Regions from separate parts of the Paenibacillus vulneris genome, predicted to be linked through region 2. Evidence: predicted binding sites of a transcription regulator. Region 2 holds the regulator's gene; the other holds the start of a gene.
The links. Region 2 encodes LexA, which represses DNA repair genes until DNA is damaged. Its sites were predicted from a motif close to CGAACATATGTTCG; they were not measured.
Positions count from the first base shown of each region.

Region 1: the regulator LexA is predicted to act here: its motif matches at 4,000-4,013, upstream of ABEA66_RS19750 (YolD-like family protein).

Region 1 is NZ_BAABJG010000021.1:307,117-316,872, reverse strand. Features, by position in the region: gene ABEA66_RS19765 (hypothetical protein) at 1-650, shown strand, start outside; gene ABEA66_RS19760 (aminotransferase-like domain-containing protein) at 1,213-2,601, shown strand; gene ABEA66_RS19755 (PhzF family phenazine biosynthesis protein) at 2,858-3,724, shown strand; gene ABEA66_RS19750 (YolD-like family protein) at 4,031-4,402, shown strand; gene ABEA66_RS19745 (hypothetical protein) at 4,560-4,850, shown strand; gene sda (sporulation histidine kinase inhibitor Sda) at 5,119-5,271, shown strand; gene ABEA66_RS19735 (aldo/keto reductase) at 5,314-6,297, opposite strand; gene ABEA66_RS19730 (NAD(P)/FAD-dependent oxidoreductase) at 6,548-7,534, opposite strand; gene ABEA66_RS19725 (NAD(P)/FAD-dependent oxidoreductase) at 7,934-9,124, shown strand; gene ABEA66_RS19720 (hypothetical protein) at 9,128-9,403, shown strand; gene ABEA66_RS19715 (hypothetical protein) at 9,615-9,756, shown strand, end outside.
Region 2 is NZ_BAABJG010000026.1:5,351-15,106, forward strand. Features, by position in the region: gene metH (methionine synthase) at 1-908, opposite strand, end outside; gene ABEA66_RS22360 (1,2-dihydroxy-3-keto-5-methylthiopentene dioxygenase) at 1,173-1,715, shown strand; gene ABEA66_RS22365 (HAD family hydrolase) at 1,847-2,641, opposite strand; gene ABEA66_RS22370 (hypothetical protein) at 2,700-3,209, opposite strand; gene ABEA66_RS22375 (DUF896 domain-containing protein) at 3,459-3,644, opposite strand; gene ABEA66_RS22380 (LysM peptidoglycan-binding domain-containing protein) at 3,798-4,160, opposite strand; gene lexA (transcriptional repressor LexA) at 4,307-4,930, shown strand; gene ABEA66_RS22390 (alpha/beta hydrolase) at 5,005-5,916, opposite strand; gene ABEA66_RS22395 (TetR/AcrR family transcriptional regulator) at 5,973-6,587, opposite strand; gene glnA (type I glutamate--ammonia ligase) at 6,767-8,104, opposite strand; gene ABEA66_RS22405 (MerR family transcriptional regulator) at 8,200-8,613, opposite strand; gene ABEA66_RS22410 (methionine gamma-lyase family protein) at 8,713-9,756, opposite strand, start outside.

The sequences.
Region 1 (9,756 bases), on a different contig from region 2:
GGGTATACTCTCTTAATTGTAATGAAGGTCACGAAACTGTAGTAATATTTGATACTCATGTATACGAACTTCTCTTTGATATGGGCTTGTATGCTCTAGCGGACGGGTATTCGCGCGAAGCGGTAGCGAACTTTGCTGCAGCAATAGAGCGATTCCACGAGTTTTCGATAAACGTATTTATTGCGAAATCTTTGTCGTCTTACTTATATCTAGATGAATTTCCAAAAGCTTGGAAAGGAATCTCAAGTCAATCGGAAAGACAACTGGGTGCTTATGTGATGTTATATCTAGCTGTTTTTAAACGTTCACCTGAGCTTATGCCTCAAAAGAATATTGAATTTAGAAATAATGTCATTCATAAAGGTAAGTTTCCGACTGTAGGAGAGGCCATGAAATATGCCGAATCAACGTTTAACTATATTAAACAAAAACTTGTGGAAATGAAAAAAGAATTAGATGATGAAGTTCTTTATGTTCACGATCATAGCTTACGAGAATATATAATTAAAAACTCAGGGAACTGTAAGCATGTTGTACATTGGTCCGAATTAGTAACCTTTAAGCCCTTAAGGCCAGTTGAAGAGATTGAGACGCTTTCATTTAAGGAAAGTTTCGAAAAACAAACGCGTCAGAGAATTTTTTATAATTAGCAAGTATATTATGTGTAGCAATACGTTTGATTTCGTCCAACACTTCGGGTAATATGTGATTAGCGATATCAATCGTTACATACGGGCGGCAATAACAGCCCCGAACGTGATTAACAATCCTATCTGCGTAGTGCAAACGTTGACCTGACGCGGTTTTGGCCTAACGCTAGCTGACCGAAAAATTCACCATTGACAACCCTAACGCGGTAGCTTCCTGCGGCTGCGGCTCTTCCTTTAAAGTGAAGGACGAAGAGGGTGCTCCGGAGAAATGCGACGATAAGGTCGAGGCGTAATAATAAACACGTCAATCCACAATCATTAAATTGAATGTACACAACCCTAGATATGACTTTTTAGGGTTGCGAATTACAACCTTCCAAGCCTGTGTATGGTGCAAATACACAAGCTGGGAGGTTTTTTATTATGCTTAGAAAGAGGGAGCGAAGAGTACCAAGCGGGTAGCGTTTTAGCTTAGGAAGTGAATCACATTTTATCAAAGTTAATTTACTTGTTGAGATAACCACACAATAATATAATTGTGTGAAAAAAGGATGTGAGTAAGATGCCTGTAAATTCATTTGAAAATTATCCGATGAGCTGGGAGCCTACCATAGATAGAACACTGAAACCGCTATATCTAACGTTAGCTAATCAACTTGAAGAAGACATTATAACTGGTTCTTTACTTCCAGGAACAAAATTACCGCCGCAAAGAGAACTAGCGGATTTTTTGGATATCAATGTGAGCACTGTATCGAAGGCTATCAAAGTATGTGAATTGAAAGGTTTATTAAGTGCAACAGTAGGCAGTGGCACGTTCGTTTCCTTTGATGCATTATCCAATTCTTATTTGCTAAGCACCGACAAGCAAAATAATGTCATTGAAATGGGGGCAACCCTTCCTGAGTCTAATTCTTATGAGCCGCTGATGTTGCAACTTAAAAACATGGTGAATGAATCGGATTTTGCAAAATGGTTCAGTTATAGTAGATCGGATGACGTGCTGTGGCAGAAGGACGCAGCATTAAGATTTATGAGTAGGGGCGGTTATCATGCGGATGCCGAAAGCATCTTGTTTGCTAATGGTGGGCAAAACGCTATAACAGCAGTTCTAGCCAGCCTTTGCAAACATGGTGATAAAATTGGTACGAATCCACATACTTACCCTGGTATAAAAACGACAGCCGCTATGTTAGGCATTCAATTAGTACCAATCAAAAACAAAGACGGGGAAATGAGTGAAGAAGCTCTTACTTATGCTTGTAAAAATGAGAATTTAAAAGGTATATATCTTATACCGGATTACCATAATCCAACTACCGACAGAATGTCGCTTGCTCGCAGGAAGGCTATCGCACAAGTAGCAAAAGAACATAATATTTTCATTATTGAGGATGCTACTTATCATCTATTGTGCAAGGAGTCTGTACAGGCAATTGCCACATTTGCCCCAGAACAAACAATTTATATAGCCAGCTTGTCAAAAACCGTTGCGCCGGGACTTAGAATTGCTTATGTTTCTGCTCCTGAACAATATAGAAAGTCGCTTTCCAACGCACTTTACAACTTGAATATTTCCGTTTCGCCATTGTTAGCAGAACTTGCTGCCCGACTCATTGTTTCCAATAATCTCGATGCGATAATTGAAAGCAACCGAAAAAGCACAATGTATCGAAACCAATTAGTAAGTAAATTCTTATCAGACTATGTTTGTCATGGAGGTGGAACAGGTATTTTTCGCTGGTTACAGCTGCCAAACAATATGACCGGAGCAGATTTTGAAGCTCTTGCCTTAGAACATGGTATCCAGGTATATGCTGCCGAGCGATTTACGGTTGGGAACAGCATTCCTGAAAAAGCAGTTCGTCTATCCATTTGTGCTCCAAAAACGGTTGAAGAATTAGAGAAAGGCTTAATGATATTACAACAACTTTTAAGATCACTTCAATAAATTGTTCGCCACACAATTATTTTATTGTGTGGTTTTTTGATGGGTGATAAGATAATACCAATCGATTTTTAGGAGAATAGACGATGCAAAAGCAATTTCTGGATAACGAAAAAATTTTAATCGGAGGTCATGCCGTAATTTGTATCGAAGGTACACTAAAATTATAGTGGACAATTAATTGAGACCATTAAACTAGTAACATGGGTGTACTATTTTTCATTATCAATTATCAAATTACTTTTAGGAGGATTTCTTTATGGATTTTTTTATAGTTGATGTATTCGCAGAACAAAAATACGAAGGCAATCAATTGGCTGTCTTTATTCCTGATAAACCTTTATCAACAGAAGAAATGCAAAAGATCGCAAGAGAGATGAATTTTAGCGAAACAACATTTATTTTATCCGATAGGCACAGCAATGGAGGGTACGATGTTCGGATATTTACTCCTGATATAGAAATCCCTTTTGCTGGTCATCCAACATTAGGAACAGCTTTTGTTATTCAAAAGCAATTAGAAAATAACGAAAGTAATCAAGTAATCTTAAACCTTCAAGTTGGACAAATACCGGTAAATTTCGAAGGTGAACAACTTATAATGAAGCAAAATCAACCCTCTTTTGGAAGGATTATCTCCGAGGTTGATAAAGTCGCTGACATTTTACAGATTTCGAAAGAGGATATTGATTCGCGCTTCCCCATTCAAATTGTTTCAACTGGGCTACCAGCTGTAATCGTTCCTCTTCGTTCGTTGGATGCTGTAAACCGTTGTAAAATTAACCATACTCATTTTCAAAATTTCATAAATGACGTGATAAAGGCTAATCTTCTTGTTTTTGCACATGAAGCCATTCATAAAGAAAATGATTTGAATGTAAGGGTATTTATGAATGATACGGGGTTTTTAGAAGACCCTGCTACTGGTAGTGCTAATGGGAATTTGGCGGGCTACATAATTTCACATAATTTATTTGAAAGCAATAATATTAATTATCGAGTTGAGCAGGGGTTTCAAATGGGGCGCCCATCCATATTAACTGTTCAAGCTAAACAGCTTTTAGATTCCATCCAAATCAAAGTAGGCGGTAAAGTTTTCTTAATTGCTAAAGGAGAATGGTATTGAAACTGGTCCCGTGCCATCCTTAGGTTTTTTGACTCTATCTGACATACATTTATTAAGAACACCGTCACGATCCAAGAATACTGCTTTATTCATGCATCCTCCTAATAATGCTGGCATCACCTTATATTAGTTTAAACCATCTGCTTCTTTTATTGGTGGTGGGAATTTTTAATAGCAGAAACTAGGCGCTCCTAACGGTTTTGTTCGTTAAGGGTGCTTTTTTTTCTATAAATGAGTTTGGATTTGCATTTGGAGCTAAACTTCTCTATAATATAGGAACAAATGTTCTTATTTAGAGGTGAAGTCATGGAAGCAAAGCATCTATCCCTCAAGCCCGTTGAGACTACATACATAAAGAAAACAGATACAAGACCGCGGCCCGAGAAAGACGAACAAGCTATGGAAGCGCTCATACGCACGCTCGCGGTTGCTATTTTTACGGAGAGGGAAACGATCATTACAGTATGGAGCGAGTATGAAGAACAGTCGTTTCGCGGCATTATAACCGAGCTCGACAAAGTACATAGAACGATCCGTATCGAGAATAACGAGGAGTACTCCTGGATTCCGTTGGAGGATGTGCTTGATATGGTGATTATTACGGATGATCTGGCACCGGCATTTCCCGATACGAATCGGGTTGCTGGCATGCGGAAGGAGTCGCTTTTTCCCTTATGAACGGAGTTCCGGTCATGCTTTGGAGCGTTGCAGAAAACAATACAAAATTTTTAGTTTTTGACTTCAAATTTCGAGCACCTTTTTAGAAAAGATCCTTTATAATCCAACGTAACAGATATAAATACTATTGAAATCCATCAGGAATAGGGAGATGCGGATGACCCATATCAATCATATTAATCTAGCCAATACGACGGGAAACGTGTATTGCTGCCTGCGCAATAAAATTGTGAGATTGAATGAATCTCAGATTACGGATTATTGCAGCGGCTGCAAGATGAATAGAGGAGCGGAGTCTGGGAAGAGCGTTCAATGCTACTGGAATGACGTACGGGATGTGACCGATCCTTATATTGTGGTTGACCCTCAATTGGAGTTTATTAGTATGCAAAATAGAAAGCTAATGATAGAGCTTCCTTGGGGTCATGCCGGAAATGCGCTAGCATAATGAATGATGCAGCATAGAAGAGGGCAGTCTTTCTGATAAGGAAAGACTGCTTTTTTTGTTTTTTAATTAATTTTTTTTATCAGGCCGAGGGCGGATAACCTGTGTATAACCTTGTCCACATTATTCACCCCATAAACATACAAAAAATTACACTTATTAACAGCGTACGCACAGGTTATGCACAAAAAGCTGTGGATAACAGAACGCTTGTTCTATTTTTCTGGACATGTTACTATAATTTTACTTTAAGCGAAGTTAGGTGATCTAAATGAGATTGATGAGCAATGAGATTTTAATCGATTCGTACTTCAAGGCTTTGAACCTCAAGTTGGAGCAGGAATTTGTCGAATTGTTGTTAGAAGAGATCAGACGTCGTCAGCTTAATTTGGAATACTATTATAGCGAAGCCAAGGTCAATTGACCTTGGCTCTTTTTTTGATAAATTCCGAAGCCGGCAAAGCATCTATTGGCGAAATCTGCCGATTCTTTTCAACTCTTGAAAGGCATCCTGGTTCAACAACACATCCCCTGCGGCGCAAGTATCATTCAACTGGTCTAGGGTTCTGCAGCCGGATATCGGGAACACGGGAAAAGGGTGGGCAAGGAGATACCCTAGAGCCACTTGGCTCATAGACAGGTGCAGCCGTTCCGCTAGGGTCTCGACCGCTTTAAGCTTACGGAGATTGTCCTCGTTACACAGCTTCCATACTTTTCGGTTATCCGGGGTTGGCTCCTGCAGCTGATCCACCGTATAGCGGCCGCTGAAAAAGCCGTTCGCCTGCGCGTTATAAGGAATAACGGGCAGGCCTGTGCGCTCATAATAGGCAAGCTCTTTCTCATCCATCGAGACCATGGTGGGATCGTTGCCCTGCGGGTAGGACGCCAGGCTCCATTTGATTTGGCTGGCTGCGAAGCTCTGCAAGCCTTTGGCTTCGGCATACTGACGAGCGGCCTCAATGCGCTCCGACCTCCAGTTAGAGCAGCCGAAATACCGGATTTTCCCTTGGCTGACATACTCATTCAGCATGTCTATTATTTCTTCGACCGGCCGGCTCGGATCATCCCGGTGAAGCCAGTACAGATCGATATAATCGGTCTGCAAATTCAGCAGGCTTTGCTCCAGATCATGACGGATATCCTCCTCGGTCAAACGAGGGATATGCATAGTGTCCAGGTCAGGATGAGCGCCTTTGGTCGCCAGAATCACCTGACAGCGGCTGCCGCGCAGCTTCATCCATTGACCTATCGCCTTCTCGCTCCGGCTTCTTTCCCCGGGAACCCAGTCGCTGTATACCTTAGCCGTATCCAGAAAGCTGCCGCCATGGGAAAGGAAGCGGTCCATCAGGGCAAAGGATTCCTCAAGCGTAATCGATTCTCCAAAGCCGGACGTTCCCAAGCAAATGACGGAAGGAAACAATGCCGTTCCGGGTATCTGTCTAGTCTTCATAGGGATTGAGCCTCCAAATGGGAATGGTTATGTATAGGAAGATAATATCTACCCAAATTATAAGGAAACCGCTTCCGTAATGTAAGAGGTTACATGAACGTGGATTAGTATACGGAAGGTAAGGGGGGATCCCTGGGCTCGACAAAGTTACTGCTCCAGCCAGCCGAAACGGTTCCAGCAGAAAAAAAGACGCTTCTATATGTTGAAGTATCAACAAAGAAGCGTCTTGCATGCTTAATGATGCCGCGGGTTACATTTTCATGCTGCTGCTGTGGCCGGGGGACAATTTGGCTTTCGGATCAATGTATACCTTCGCATTGTTAATAGCCGTCGGGGCTTCGCCAAAGCCTACGGCAATGAGCTTGAGCTTCCCGGGGTAGGTCGTAATGTCGCCGGCTGCGAAAATCCCCGGAATACTTGTTTCCATTCGGGAATCAACGACGATAGAGCCGTTATCGATGTCGAAGCCCCAGTCGGCAATCGGTCCGAGAGAGGAAATAAAGCCGAAGCTCACGATCACCGCATCCACATCCACGTCGAATGTTTCCCCAGATTTGCAATCCTTAAGCGTAGCCTTCGTGATAGAATCTTCGCCGTGAAGAGCTGAAATTTCTTTGGGCGTGAGCACCTCAACCCTGGAGTTCATCAAATTCTCCACGCTGTGCTCATGGGCGCGGAATCTGTCCCGGCGGTGAATCAAGGTTACTTTCTCTGCGATCGGCTCCAGCATGAGCGCCCAGTCGACGGCGGAATCGCCGCCTCCGCTGATGAGCACCTTCCGGCCGGCGAACCTGCTGAGGTCGTTGACGAAGTAGTGGAGGTTCTTCTTCTCATACCTCCCGGCTTCAGGCAGCTCTAGACGCCTTGGCTCGAAGGCGCCGACGCCTCCGGTAATAATGACGGTTTTGGAATGATGAACGCCTTTGTCGGTGGTTACTTCAAACAAGCGCTCGTCCTTCTTCTCTACCTTCAGCACTTTTTCCTCCAATAAAATATCGACGGGAAAATGCTTCATTTGCTGCTCCAGATTATGGACCAGCTCCATGGCGGTCACTTTAGGAAATCCGGCCACGTCGTAGATATGCTTTTCCGGGTACAGAGCGGCCAGCTGGCCGCCCAATTGAGGCATGCTTTCAATAATTTTGACCGATGCCTGGCGCATGCCGCCGTAGAATGCGGCAAACATACCGGCCGGACCGCCGCCAACGATGAGAATATCGACAACTTCATTTGGCATTGCTCGTTAACACCTCCGGGACTTGATCACCAAGGATGGAATGATAGATGAAAAAGACAACCGTTCCATCCATATCGGAAAAATACGGGTTGGCAAAAACGTAAGTTTGAGCATGTAAAACAAGCGGGTCAAAGGGGCAAACTCCTTGCACTGTCTCGATTTATTCCGGCGGGAGGAAGCAAAATAATACTTGCTATTTAGTCATATAAATTATATTATGTCATGAGAACTGATTATAAGCTGACTGCAAATAAAGAACAAAAATGTTTTTTATTTTTAAAGATTTCATTAAAATCGATGGGCTTGAATCCGATTTTTAAATAACTTTGTGTAATTTTTCACAAACGTTTTTGTACTATCATACAATATAGAAAATAACGTGATGGAAGGGATTAAACCATGAGTCGAATACCAAGAATAGTCATTTTGGGAGCGGGATACGGCGGCATTGTAACGGCTATTCGTTTACAGAAGGAATTGAACTACAACGAAGCGGATGTTACGCTGGTGAACAAACATGACTACCATTACATTACGACCCACCTGCATATGCCGGCGGCAGGAACGGATAACCCGGAAAACGCGCGGGTCAATATACTTAAGCTGATTGATGAGTTCAAAATCGATTTCGTCAAATCGACCGTCGTACAAATCCGACCGCATGATAAGAAGGTTATTTTGGAAGAAGGAACGCTGTCTTATGATTACCTGGTTATCGGTCTGGGCGGAGAGCCGGAGACATTCGGTATCCCGGGATTGAAAGAATATGCGCTTAGCATTCGCAGCATTAACAGCGTTCGTTTTATCCGTGAACATATCGAATACCAGTTTGCGAAGTTCAAGCGGGAGCCTTCCCGTACGGACTACTTGACCTTTGTAGTCGGCGGCGCAGGGTTTACCGGCATCGAATTCGTAGGCGAGCTCGCAGACCGTCTTCCGAAGCTCTGCAAGGAGTTCGACGTGGACCCGGCTCTGGTCAAAATTTATAACATTGAGGCAGCGCCTACCGCGCTTCCGGGGTTTGATCCCGAGCTGGTAGAATATGCGATGAATGTGCTTGAGAACAAGGGAGTAACCTTCAAAATTGCCACAGCCATCAAAGAATGTACGCCAGAGGGAGTTCTGCTTGCTACCGGCGAAGAGATCAAATCGGCGACCGTAGTATGGACAGGAGGCGTTCGCGGCAATCACATGCTTGAGGAAGCCGGCTTTGAGACAATGCGGGGACGCATTAAGGTCGATGACTATCTCCGTGCTCCGGGCTACGACCATATCTATGTTTTAGGCGACTGTTCGATTGTGATGAATCCGGAAGGACGTCCTTATCCTCCTACGGCGCAAATTTCCATGCAGCAAGCGGACGTGTGCGCGCATAATCTGGTGGCTTCCATCCGGGGCGAGCAGCTCAAAAACTTTGTCTACCAAAGCAAAGGAACGGTTGCATCCCTGGGACGCGGCGAGGCTATCGGTATCGTAGGCTCGCGCAAAATTAAAGGCGGTACGGCAGCAGTAATGAAAAAGATCGTTGATTTGCGCTACCTGTATATTATTGGCGGCATTCCATTAGTATTGAAGAAAGGTCGATTCTAACTCATGAGACATTGCAGCGTACAAGTACGCGGTTTGCTGACTCGGGAAGAGCTGGACCGTTACAATGCTCTCATGGAAGTCGGTCATTTTCTTGAAACCCAGAACCGTTACGATCTGGTCTATACCGTGCAAAAAGAAATCGATACGTTAATTCTTCCCGCTATCGAGCGTCTGAAGGAGAAATCCCGCCAGCGCGACCGGGATACGGAGGCTTACTTGGCAAGCAAGGCTGACGCAAGCCGGGATGCCCGATTCGAAGACGATGACGAAGATGAATAAATAGTTGTGCTGAATACCCTATGTTTCCGCTGATTTTGATGGCGGCATAGGGTATTTTTATTGTGTTTACATAAACGGTAGAGGTGAGAGGCTTCCTTCGAGGGGCCAGAAGAACAGGTGAAAACAGGATTGACACCAATGGCATACTAGTGTACTATTTCGTTAGTACACTTTTGTGGATGATTTTACCTTTTTTAAAGGAGGCTGCTCTTTGAAGGTTTGGTGGGTTTTGTTCAAAAAGGAATTGGCCTTCGGGGCAAAATGGTCCGGTCCATTATGGATTTATTTGCTGATCGTGCTGGTCCTTGGAGGGGCGTCCATTTTTTTGTCTTATCGGTTTCAGTCGGGCGCAA
Region 2 (9,756 bases):
TCAGCCATCGCACGGATGTGATCCGGCGTAGTACCGCAGCATCCGCCTGCAATATTAAGCCACCCCTGCTCGGCAAAGCCGGCCAGCTTCTTCGCAAGCGACTCCGGAGATTCGTGATACTTCCCGTTCTCATCCGGCAAGCCGGCATTCGGATAACAGCTGACAGCGGTCGTTGCCAAATCGGACAGAGTCCGAATATGGTCTCTCATGAATTCAGGTCCTGTAGCACAGTTAAGTCCGATAGAGACCGGCTTCAGATGCTCCAGGGAAATATAGAAGGATTCGATATTCTGACCGGCCAACGTAGTCCCCATCGGCTCGATCGTCCCGGAAATCATAATCGGCAATTCAATCCCCGTCGTCTCCATGGCTTTGCGAACGCCGATACTTCCTGCTTTTACATTCAATGTATCTTGGGATGTCTCAAGCAAAAGGGCGTCGACGCCTGATTCGATTAATGCCAAGGCTTGCTCATAGTAGCTGTCTACCAGCTCATCAAAAGTAACGCCGCCCGTTACCGACAGGGTCTTGGTCGTTGGTCCAAGCGCTCCGGCAACATAGCGCGGCCATTCCGGCGTGCTGAATTTCCGTGCTGCCTCAACCGCCAACCCAGCGGCCCGCAGGTTAAGCTCACGTGCACGGTCCTGCAAATTATATTCAGCCAGTACTACGCTGGTAGCACCGAAAGTATTGGTTTCAATAATATCCGCACCAGCGGCCAAATAAGCTTCATGAATTTTGGAAATGACGTCCGGACGGGTAACGACCAAGTACTCGTTACAGCCATCTAAATCCTCCCCGCCAAAATCAGCCTCGGTCAGATTTTCCTGTTGAATCATCGTGCCCATCGCGCCGTCCAGAATCATAATTTTCTTTTGGAGCTGCTCTTTCAAGGATGGTTTATTCATTGCTCTCTTCCTTTCACCTGCGTCCTTCCGACAACTTCTTCCTTGCATGTCTATTCTATATCCATCATGTATATCACAAAAAGGCGAATAATGTAACCCTAAGTTTAACAGAAACGTTCGTCAATGAAAAGGGATTCCGAACAGGTGTCCATCTGTATTTCTTATAATTCCTATTGGGATAATCGTGAATATCCGATCGACAGATATCAAAAATTGCACTATAATAAGTAAAGAACTAATTTATGATTTGAAAGAGGGATGAGCATGGCAGAAATTCGCATTCGCAGCACTAATGAACGCATCTCCGGCGAAGAAAATGTTAAAGCATTTTTGGATAAGCAAGAAGTATTGTATGAGCATTGGAATCCAGGCAAGCTTCCGGCCCACCTGCAGGAAAAATTTATTCTTAGCGATGAAGAAAAGGCAGAGATCTTATCTACTTTTGAGCCTGAGATCAAAGACCTTGCAAGCCGCCGCGGCTACTTGACTTGGGACATCATCGCACTCTCCGATGCGACTCCGAATCTGGACGAATTGCTGAAAAAGTTCGAGCAGGTTCACACGCACACAGAAGATGAAGTTCGCGCCATTACGGCAGGTAAAGGGATCTTCATTATCAAAGGCACTGATGATGTAGGCTACTTCGACGTTGAGCTGGAAGCCGGCGACGTTATCTCCGTTCCTGAGCACAAACCTCATTTCTTCACCTTGATGGACAATCGCCAAATCGTAGCCGTTCGTTTATTTATTGAAACTGAGGGCTGGATTGCTCATCCGTTCGACGATCCTACCTTCCAAAAGGCCTAACCAAATAACCCCACTCAGTAGGGTATTGGTTCGAAGCCGATTCAGACAATTTGCGGGGAACCCCGATATTATAAAATGGCTGTAATGATTAGAAAAGACCCTCGAACTGAGGGTCTTTGTCGTTATAACAATTAACCAATAGATTGAATAATGCCCTGAATTTCACGCAAGCTTTTGATTTCGTAAGCAGGAATGATTTCATCCGTACGGCTAATTCCATGACGGTTAATCCACATGTTTCGCATGCCTACACGTCCGGAGCCCAAAATATCTGTAGTCAATTTATCCCCAATCATAACTCCTTGATCTGCTGTAATCCCAAGAAGCTCCATTGCATGGTTAAATATAGAGACAGCAGGCTTTCCTTCACCAAAATTCCCGGAAATAATGATATGGTCAAAATATGGGGCCAGATCCGGTACTCCTGCCAGCTTTTCATTTTGCAAATCCGGCGAGCCGTTAGTGAGCAGCAGCAGCTTGTACTTCTCTTTTAACTGCTTCAGCACTTCAAAGGTTTCTTCATAGACAATCGGCCGGTTACGACGCTCAGCTGGAAACAGCTCGCCCAAGCGGTAGCCCAGCTCAGGGTCATCGATGCCCAATGCTTTAAGTCCGCGTGTCCAGGATTCCGTCCGGTAGGTCGGAGCGAGCTTCTGCAGCTTGCGGAAGTTCTCGTTCTCGCCTTCGGTAAAATTAGCCCAGAGTCCCTCAAACGGATTAATTCCGATCATTTTCGTAAATGGAAATGTTTCGTAAGATTCATATAAAGCACGCGCTTCCTTACGAACCGCTTCCTCCAAAGCCGCAGGGTCCAGAGAATAATGCTTGGCCGCTTCCTCGCAAGTCGCCTGGAAAGCTTCCTTTACGCTCCGGTCATCCCACAACAGCGTATCGTCCAAATCAAATAAAACCGCTTGAATGCTCATCCTAGTCTTCCATCCTTTTCCCCATAAAATCTGTAGTGGTTCCCGTCGAAGCCATTGATTATTCGTTCTTCAGCTCTACATGATTCCGAGCCGCAAATTGCTTAAGCTGCTCCGACAACTCTTCCATATTAAATTGGTGGAACAATTTCGTAAATACCCATTTGTTTTTGCCCGTAGTCAAAGCTATCGCTACAGCGTCTTTTTGAATAACGATTTCCTGGATCTGCGCAGGCTCTACCCGCCGATCGCCTCCAAAACGCCGCGAAACGAGGTAGTCCTTACCGACCTTGAGGAAGGGCCGGCGTACCAGGAAAATAAATAAACCTAAGACCATATAGCTCCCGCCGGTCACCCAATACAAACTATCGTTCTGGTAGTTATTGCGAAAAGCGATAAAGCAGAAAATGCCGACGCAAACCAGCAGTAAAGGCATGAACCAGCTTCTCCCGCGTAACGTAACCGCTCCGTCCGAGGAGGATTCGCTCAATAAAGGCTTGCCTTGCTTGGCCCGGGCCTTATTGACCTTCTTAGAGTTTTTAAGAACCATCCGTTCCCATTTACGAGACATATCTCAATCTCCTTATAAAAGTACTGTATGAATACGCCAAAAAGTTGGAGTACCCGGAGTATCAAGAAGGCAGATACTACCAAACCATCCAACATAGGAATCATCTATTCAGTTATCGAAACATGAGCCAGTGCGATATCCCGGTGTATAAACCGGATCTTGTATTATCGTCATACCCAAGACTTGCTTGGAAAATGCCATATTGCTCTGCTCCACTGCTCCAAACTGCATGAAATGAAGTCCCCCTAATTATTGCTTGTTGTCATCATCAACGAATTTGATGTTCTCCAGCTGGTTGCGCAAATTGCTCTTAAATGCGTTAATATAACGCTTTCTAAGTTCGTTGCGTTCTTCGAGCTCTTCGTCTGTCAGCCCCACTGATTTCGCTTTGCGTGCCAACTCATTAATCCGTTTAATGTACTGATCGTGTTCCATTTCGTTCATTGTAATCCTCCTGGTCATGTCAGGCTTGATTCAGGCGCATTCCGGCTCTTTCTCAAGCACAGCTAAAAATGCATCAAATTATACTTTGACATTACAGGATTCGATTGTCAAGTGCAGTCGAAACAGAAGTAAGAACAACAAGGCTTAAGGCAGAACCAGGACTTGACCTACTTGAAGTACATTAGACTTCAAGTCATTCACTTTCTTCACTTCGTACATATAGTCACGGACATTGCGTCCCTTTCCCGCGTACTTGCTCGCAATCCCCCATAGCGTATCTCCTTTGACGACTTCGACGGTTTGCTCCAGATGGCTTCCGGTGTCAGCCGCAAATGCGTCCGAATTCCCGCCAATAAAGGAAAGGCAAATGCTGGCTATCAGGATCACTAACGCAATGACAAACAGCCCCCTCATTCTCCTCTTGGTACCGTTGGGATTTTCCCCTCTCCGTCTGTTTCCTTGCACCGAGACAACCGAGTTTGTAAGTAATTGTTCATTCATATACATGATCACGACCCCCAAACATTTGTTCTGTTTTTATAATAACGCGAACATTTGTTTGTGTCAATGCTATTTTTCGAACTTATGTTTGTACGAACTCCGGTTCTGTGATATAATTTGGTTAATTATTACCAATACTGGAGTGATACTTGATGAGCAAACTATCCAATCGGCAGCTGGCGATATTGGAATTTATTAAGAACGAAGTGAAAGATAAAGGCTATCCTCCATCCGTACGTGAAATTGGAGAAGCCGTTGGACTAGCCTCCAGTTCGACTGTTCACGGACATTTGGAGCGTTTGGAGAAGAAGGGTCTGATCCGCAGAGACCCTACCAAGCCTCGCGCTATTGAAATTACGGATGGCTCATCGACGGAAGGAAGCCAATTCGCTCTTTCCGTTTCCAGGGTACCTTTGATCGGACGCGTAACAGCTGGTGTACCTATTACGGCTACGGAGAACATTGAAGACTACTTCCCTCTGCCTTCGCATTATGTCGGAGATCATAACGTGTTTATGCTCAGCGTAATTGGCGACAGTATGATTGATGCAGGGATTCATAACGGGGACTACGTCATTGTTCGCCAGCAGCAATCGGCTAATAATGGAGATATCGTCGTTGCCATGACGGAGGATGACGAAGCCACGGTCAAGCGCTTCTTCAAGGAGAAGGATCATATCCGCCTTCAGCCGGAGAATTCCACCATGGAGCCCCTTCGACTCAAGCATGTGACCATTCTTGGCCGTGTTGTAGGCGTATTTCGCGACATTCACTAAGATGATTCCCAAGTATAACGGAAGGAAGCCAAGATGCAGGCGGCACCTGTACCTTGGCTTCTTTTATATTCCTTCTATTTATGCAAACGGCCTGTAACGAACCCGCCGATATGCCGTATAGCCTCCTCTCCTTCCGGCAAGATGCCTGCCAATTGCTGAAAAACGCACCACATCTGATCCCAAACCTCCAACGTGACATCAACCCCGGAAGCCCTTGCTTTGTCTGCCAATCGGGTACATTCGTCGAGCAGCACCTCTTGATCCCCTACTTGAATAAGTAAGGGAGGCAGTCCTTGCAGATTCTGGTTTAATGGCGACATTAACGGCGGCTTGGGCGATAAGGAGCCCAAATAATACTCCGCACACAACCTGGAGCTTTCCAGGCTACCTAGCGGGTCCGAGCTCGCATGGCTGATATAGGATTCACTATCAAAGTATATGAAGTCCGTATGGGGCGACAGCAGGAAAGCTCCAGCCGGCAGCGGGTCCCCTGCATCACGTAAAGTCAATAAAGTCATCAATGCCAGGCAGCCGCCGACAGAGTCTCCCCCAAGCATGATTTGCTTGCTGGGTATTCCCTGCTGCATCAGCCAACGGTAGGCTGCTAAACAATCTTCATTAGCTGCAGGATAACGATGCTCAGGAGCAAGACGGTACTCAATGACAAGCACTCGGGTACGGCTCTGTTCGGAGATTCGGGCCGCCAGATCCCTATGGGTATCGCATGAGCCCGAAATAAACGCGCCTCCATGAAAGTACAAGATGGCGTCATTACCATCTTCGGCCGCCTCTCCGGCCAAAACCCATTCCCCTTGGATATGGCCGACCATAACTCGTTCCGTCTTCACACCAGATAGCTTGGGCAGCGCTTGAACTGCCTCCCTTTCCTCCGAGCGAATTTGTTCTACGGTTTTTCGGGTAAAGGTAAACGATTGCCTGAGATGCTGCTTAATGGCCGCTAGAGTTTCCTTGCTGGATGATTTCATGTCATTTCCCCCCACATTTTAGTACTGAATATTCAGTATTAATAAATTAAAAAAAATTACTGATGATCCTTATGGTAAGCTCCATGTGAAGACATGAAAATGGAAAGGAATAATTCATCAAACCGCTTCTTCTCAATATCAAAATAACGAATCCACGATTCCGAATAGCATAAATACGCGAACAGAGGGATAATCCCCGTAAAAAATTCCGCGATCCGTCTTTCGTCAGGATCATACGCTTGATCTGTCTCGGCAAGACCCATCCGGGATTGCTCAGCCTGGATCATCGTTTCCACTACTTTATAGATGACAGGCTGTTCGTTGGATTTCTTGAGCGAATCGATAAACATGATACGGATCACATCGGAATTTTGTACCGCAAACTCCCTATAAATCGTCTGCAGCCTGCTTTGCATAGTGTTTGCTTTAGAATCATGAGTATCGGTCTTCGCTATCTGAAGCAGCTCACGATATTCCCGGATGAAATCCTCGTACAACACTTCCAGTATTTGGTCTTTGCTATTAAAATGGTAGTAAATCAAGGATTTGGGAACATGCGCTTCCTCCGCTATTTGATCGATTCTGGCTCCTTCAAAGCTTTTCTCTGCAAATACCCGGGCGGCGGCTTGTAAAATCCGTTTCCTCGCATCGGGTGTGTTCGTTCGTGTCATTTGTTCACCCTCATTTAGTACTGATTGTTCAGTACTAGTATATAACTTTATTTTGCATTTGTAAATATATGGTTTGAAATCACGTTGCTGCGAATCGCCTCTGCCCGCCAGCACATCATAAAAGCCCGGAACCTGAAGGTCCCGGGCCATAGTGAATACTCAGCGAGATTTATCTTAACTTAGTATAGCGTCAAATACTGCTCCCGCTCCCAAGCATGCACTTGAGTACGATAAATATCCCATTCAATCTCTTTCAATTCTACAAAATGCGCCAATGCGTGATCGCCTAGGGCATCACAGATGACATCATCCCGAAGCAGCTCATCCAGAGCCTGCTTCAAATCAACCGGAAGGCTAGGAATGCCCTGCTCCTCGCGTTCCTCTTCGGACATGACATAAATGTTGCGGTCTGTCGGAGGAGGAAGCTGCATTTTGTTCTTAATGCCGTCCAAACCGGCTCTAAGCATGACAGCTAGCGCCAAATACGGGTTGGCAGCAGGGTCCGGGTTACGAACCTCCACGCGAGTGCTTAAGCCGCGGGAAGCCGGAATACGGATCATCGGGCTGCGGTTGCTTGCGGACCATGCTACATAGCAAGGAGCTTCATAGCCGGGCACAAGACGCTTATAAGAGTTCACCGTAGGATTCGTGATGGCCGCAAAGGCGCGAGCGTGATGCAAAATGCCTGCCATGTAATGTCGGGCTTCAGCACTTAAACCCAGTCTATCGCTCTCATCGTAGAACACATTTCTTTTGCCGTTAAACAGCGATTGATGGCAGTGCATACCCGAGCCATTGACGCCGAACAGCGGCTTCGGCATAAAGCTGGCGTGCAAACCATGCTGTCTTGCTACCGTCTTAACAACCAGCTTGAAGGTTTGAATCTGATCCGCCGCTTTAATAGCATCGGCATATTTAAAGTCGATTTCGTGCTGGCCTGGAGCCACTTCATGGTGGGAGGCTTCAATTTCAAAGCCCATTTCCTCCAAGGTCAATACGATCTCGCGGCGGCAGTTTTCACCCAGGTCCATTGGAGCCAGGTCAAAATATCCGCCTTGATCGTTCAATTCCATGGTCGGATTGCCGTTATCGTCGGTTTTGAACAGGAAAAATTCCGGTTCAGGTCCTACATTCATAGCAGTGTAGCCCATTTCCTCGGCTTCCTTCAGCGCAGCCTTTAGAATACCGCGAGGGTCTCCAGGGAATGGCCGGCCATCCGGCAAATAAATATCGCAAATCAAGCGGGCGACCCGATCTTCCGTTACCCATGGGAAAATGACCCATGTACTTAGATCTGGATACAGGTACATATCGGATTCCTCAATACGAACATAGCCTTCGATAGAGGAGCCGTCGAACATCATTTTATTGTCCAATGCCTTCTCAAGCTGGCTTACCGGAATCTCCACATTCTTGATCGTCCCCAGCAAATCGGTAAATTGCAAGCGGATAAACCGAACGTTTTCTTCCTTTGCTATGCGCAAAATATCCTCTTTTGTGTATGTTTTCTCAGTCACGGTCCATTTCTCCTCCTTGAGATTATGTAAACTAACAGAGCATGTTCGTAAGACGAACTCTTACACAATCGAAAGAACATGCTCTAGAGAAGCTTTTATTTCTTGAAGAAGCGCGATAGCTCGCCTTGGATCAAGGATACTTGACCCGGCCGCTTGCCGCCGCCTAACAGCTGCTGCTTCAGCATGCGGTGCAGCTGGGTATCCGTTAATTCTCTTCGCTTCACTTCGGACTGTTCGTTCAGTACAGTTGCTTCCTCCGAATCCTTGGAGACAGGCAGGAGCACTTGCTTAATGCCAGCAATGTTGACCCCTTTTTCGATCAAGTCCTTGATTTCCAATAAACGCTCTACATCATTAAAGGAATATAGCCGCTGGTTGCCTCCGGTTCTTGCCGGAATGACAAGCTCATGCTGTTCATAATACCGGATCTGCCTAGCGGTCAGATCGGTCAATTTCATTACGATTCCAATCGGAAAAAGCGCCATATTACGGCGAATATCATCACTCATGACCTGTTCACCCCTGTAATCTAAAAACCTAGCTTCATTGTAACCTCACTACATAAATGTGTCAAGTTATGTTAGGTTTATGAAATGTGTCAGCATTAATTACAGTAGGCCGCGGTCTATCATATTTTGCAATGCGGTAAGCACACCCAGCTTGCAGTGGGAATAGGTTAGCCCGCCCTGCATGTAGGCAATATAAGGCTCGCGGATAGGCGCATCGGCGGACAGCTCCAGGCTTCCCCCTTGAATGAAGGTGCCTGCAGCCATGATGACCGGGTGCTCATAGCCTGGCATATCCCAAGGCTCCGGAACGACATGCGCATCCACGGCGGCCGCCTGCTGAATCCCTTGTACGAAGGCAATCAGGTGCCGGTCGCTTGTAAATTGAATCGCTTGAATCAAATCGGTTCTAGGATCATTCCAGTGAGGATGCGTGGTGAAACCAAGCTGTTCAAACACGGCTGCCGCAAAGATCGACCCCTTCACGGCCTGTCCGACCAAATGGGGCGCCAGAAAGAAGCCCTGGTACATACTGCGAATCGTGCCCAGCATAGCTCCAACCTCGCCGCCAATACCGGGAGCCGTCAATCGGTAGGAAGCCAGCTCTACGTATTCGCTTTTACCGGCGATATATCCTCCCGTAGCGGCAAGACCTCCGCCGGGATTTTTGATCAACGAGCCCGCCATCAGATCTACACCCACTTGAGTTGGCTCCATCAGCTCGGTAAACTCGCCATAGCAATTATCTACGAATACGATTACGTCCGGTTTCAGCTGCTTGACAAAACGCACCATCTCACCGATTTTCTGCACCGTAAAAGACGGTCTCCACGAATAGCCGCGGGACCGTTGAATGCCGATCACTTTCGTTTGTTCTGTAACCCGTGTACGGATTTCATCATAATTAGGCGAGCCGTCCTCTAGAAGCGCCACTTCACCATATGCAATGCCCCAATCCTGCAAGGAGCCTTTCCCGTCGCCAGGATTCCCAATCACTTTATGCAGAGTATCGTAAGGACGGCCCGTAATCATCAGAAGCTCGTCCCCCGGTCTTAGAACTCCGAACAGCGCCGTTCCTATCGTATGAGTCCCGGACACAAAATGCGGCCGCACCAAGGCGGCCTCCGCTCCAAACACCTCCGCATA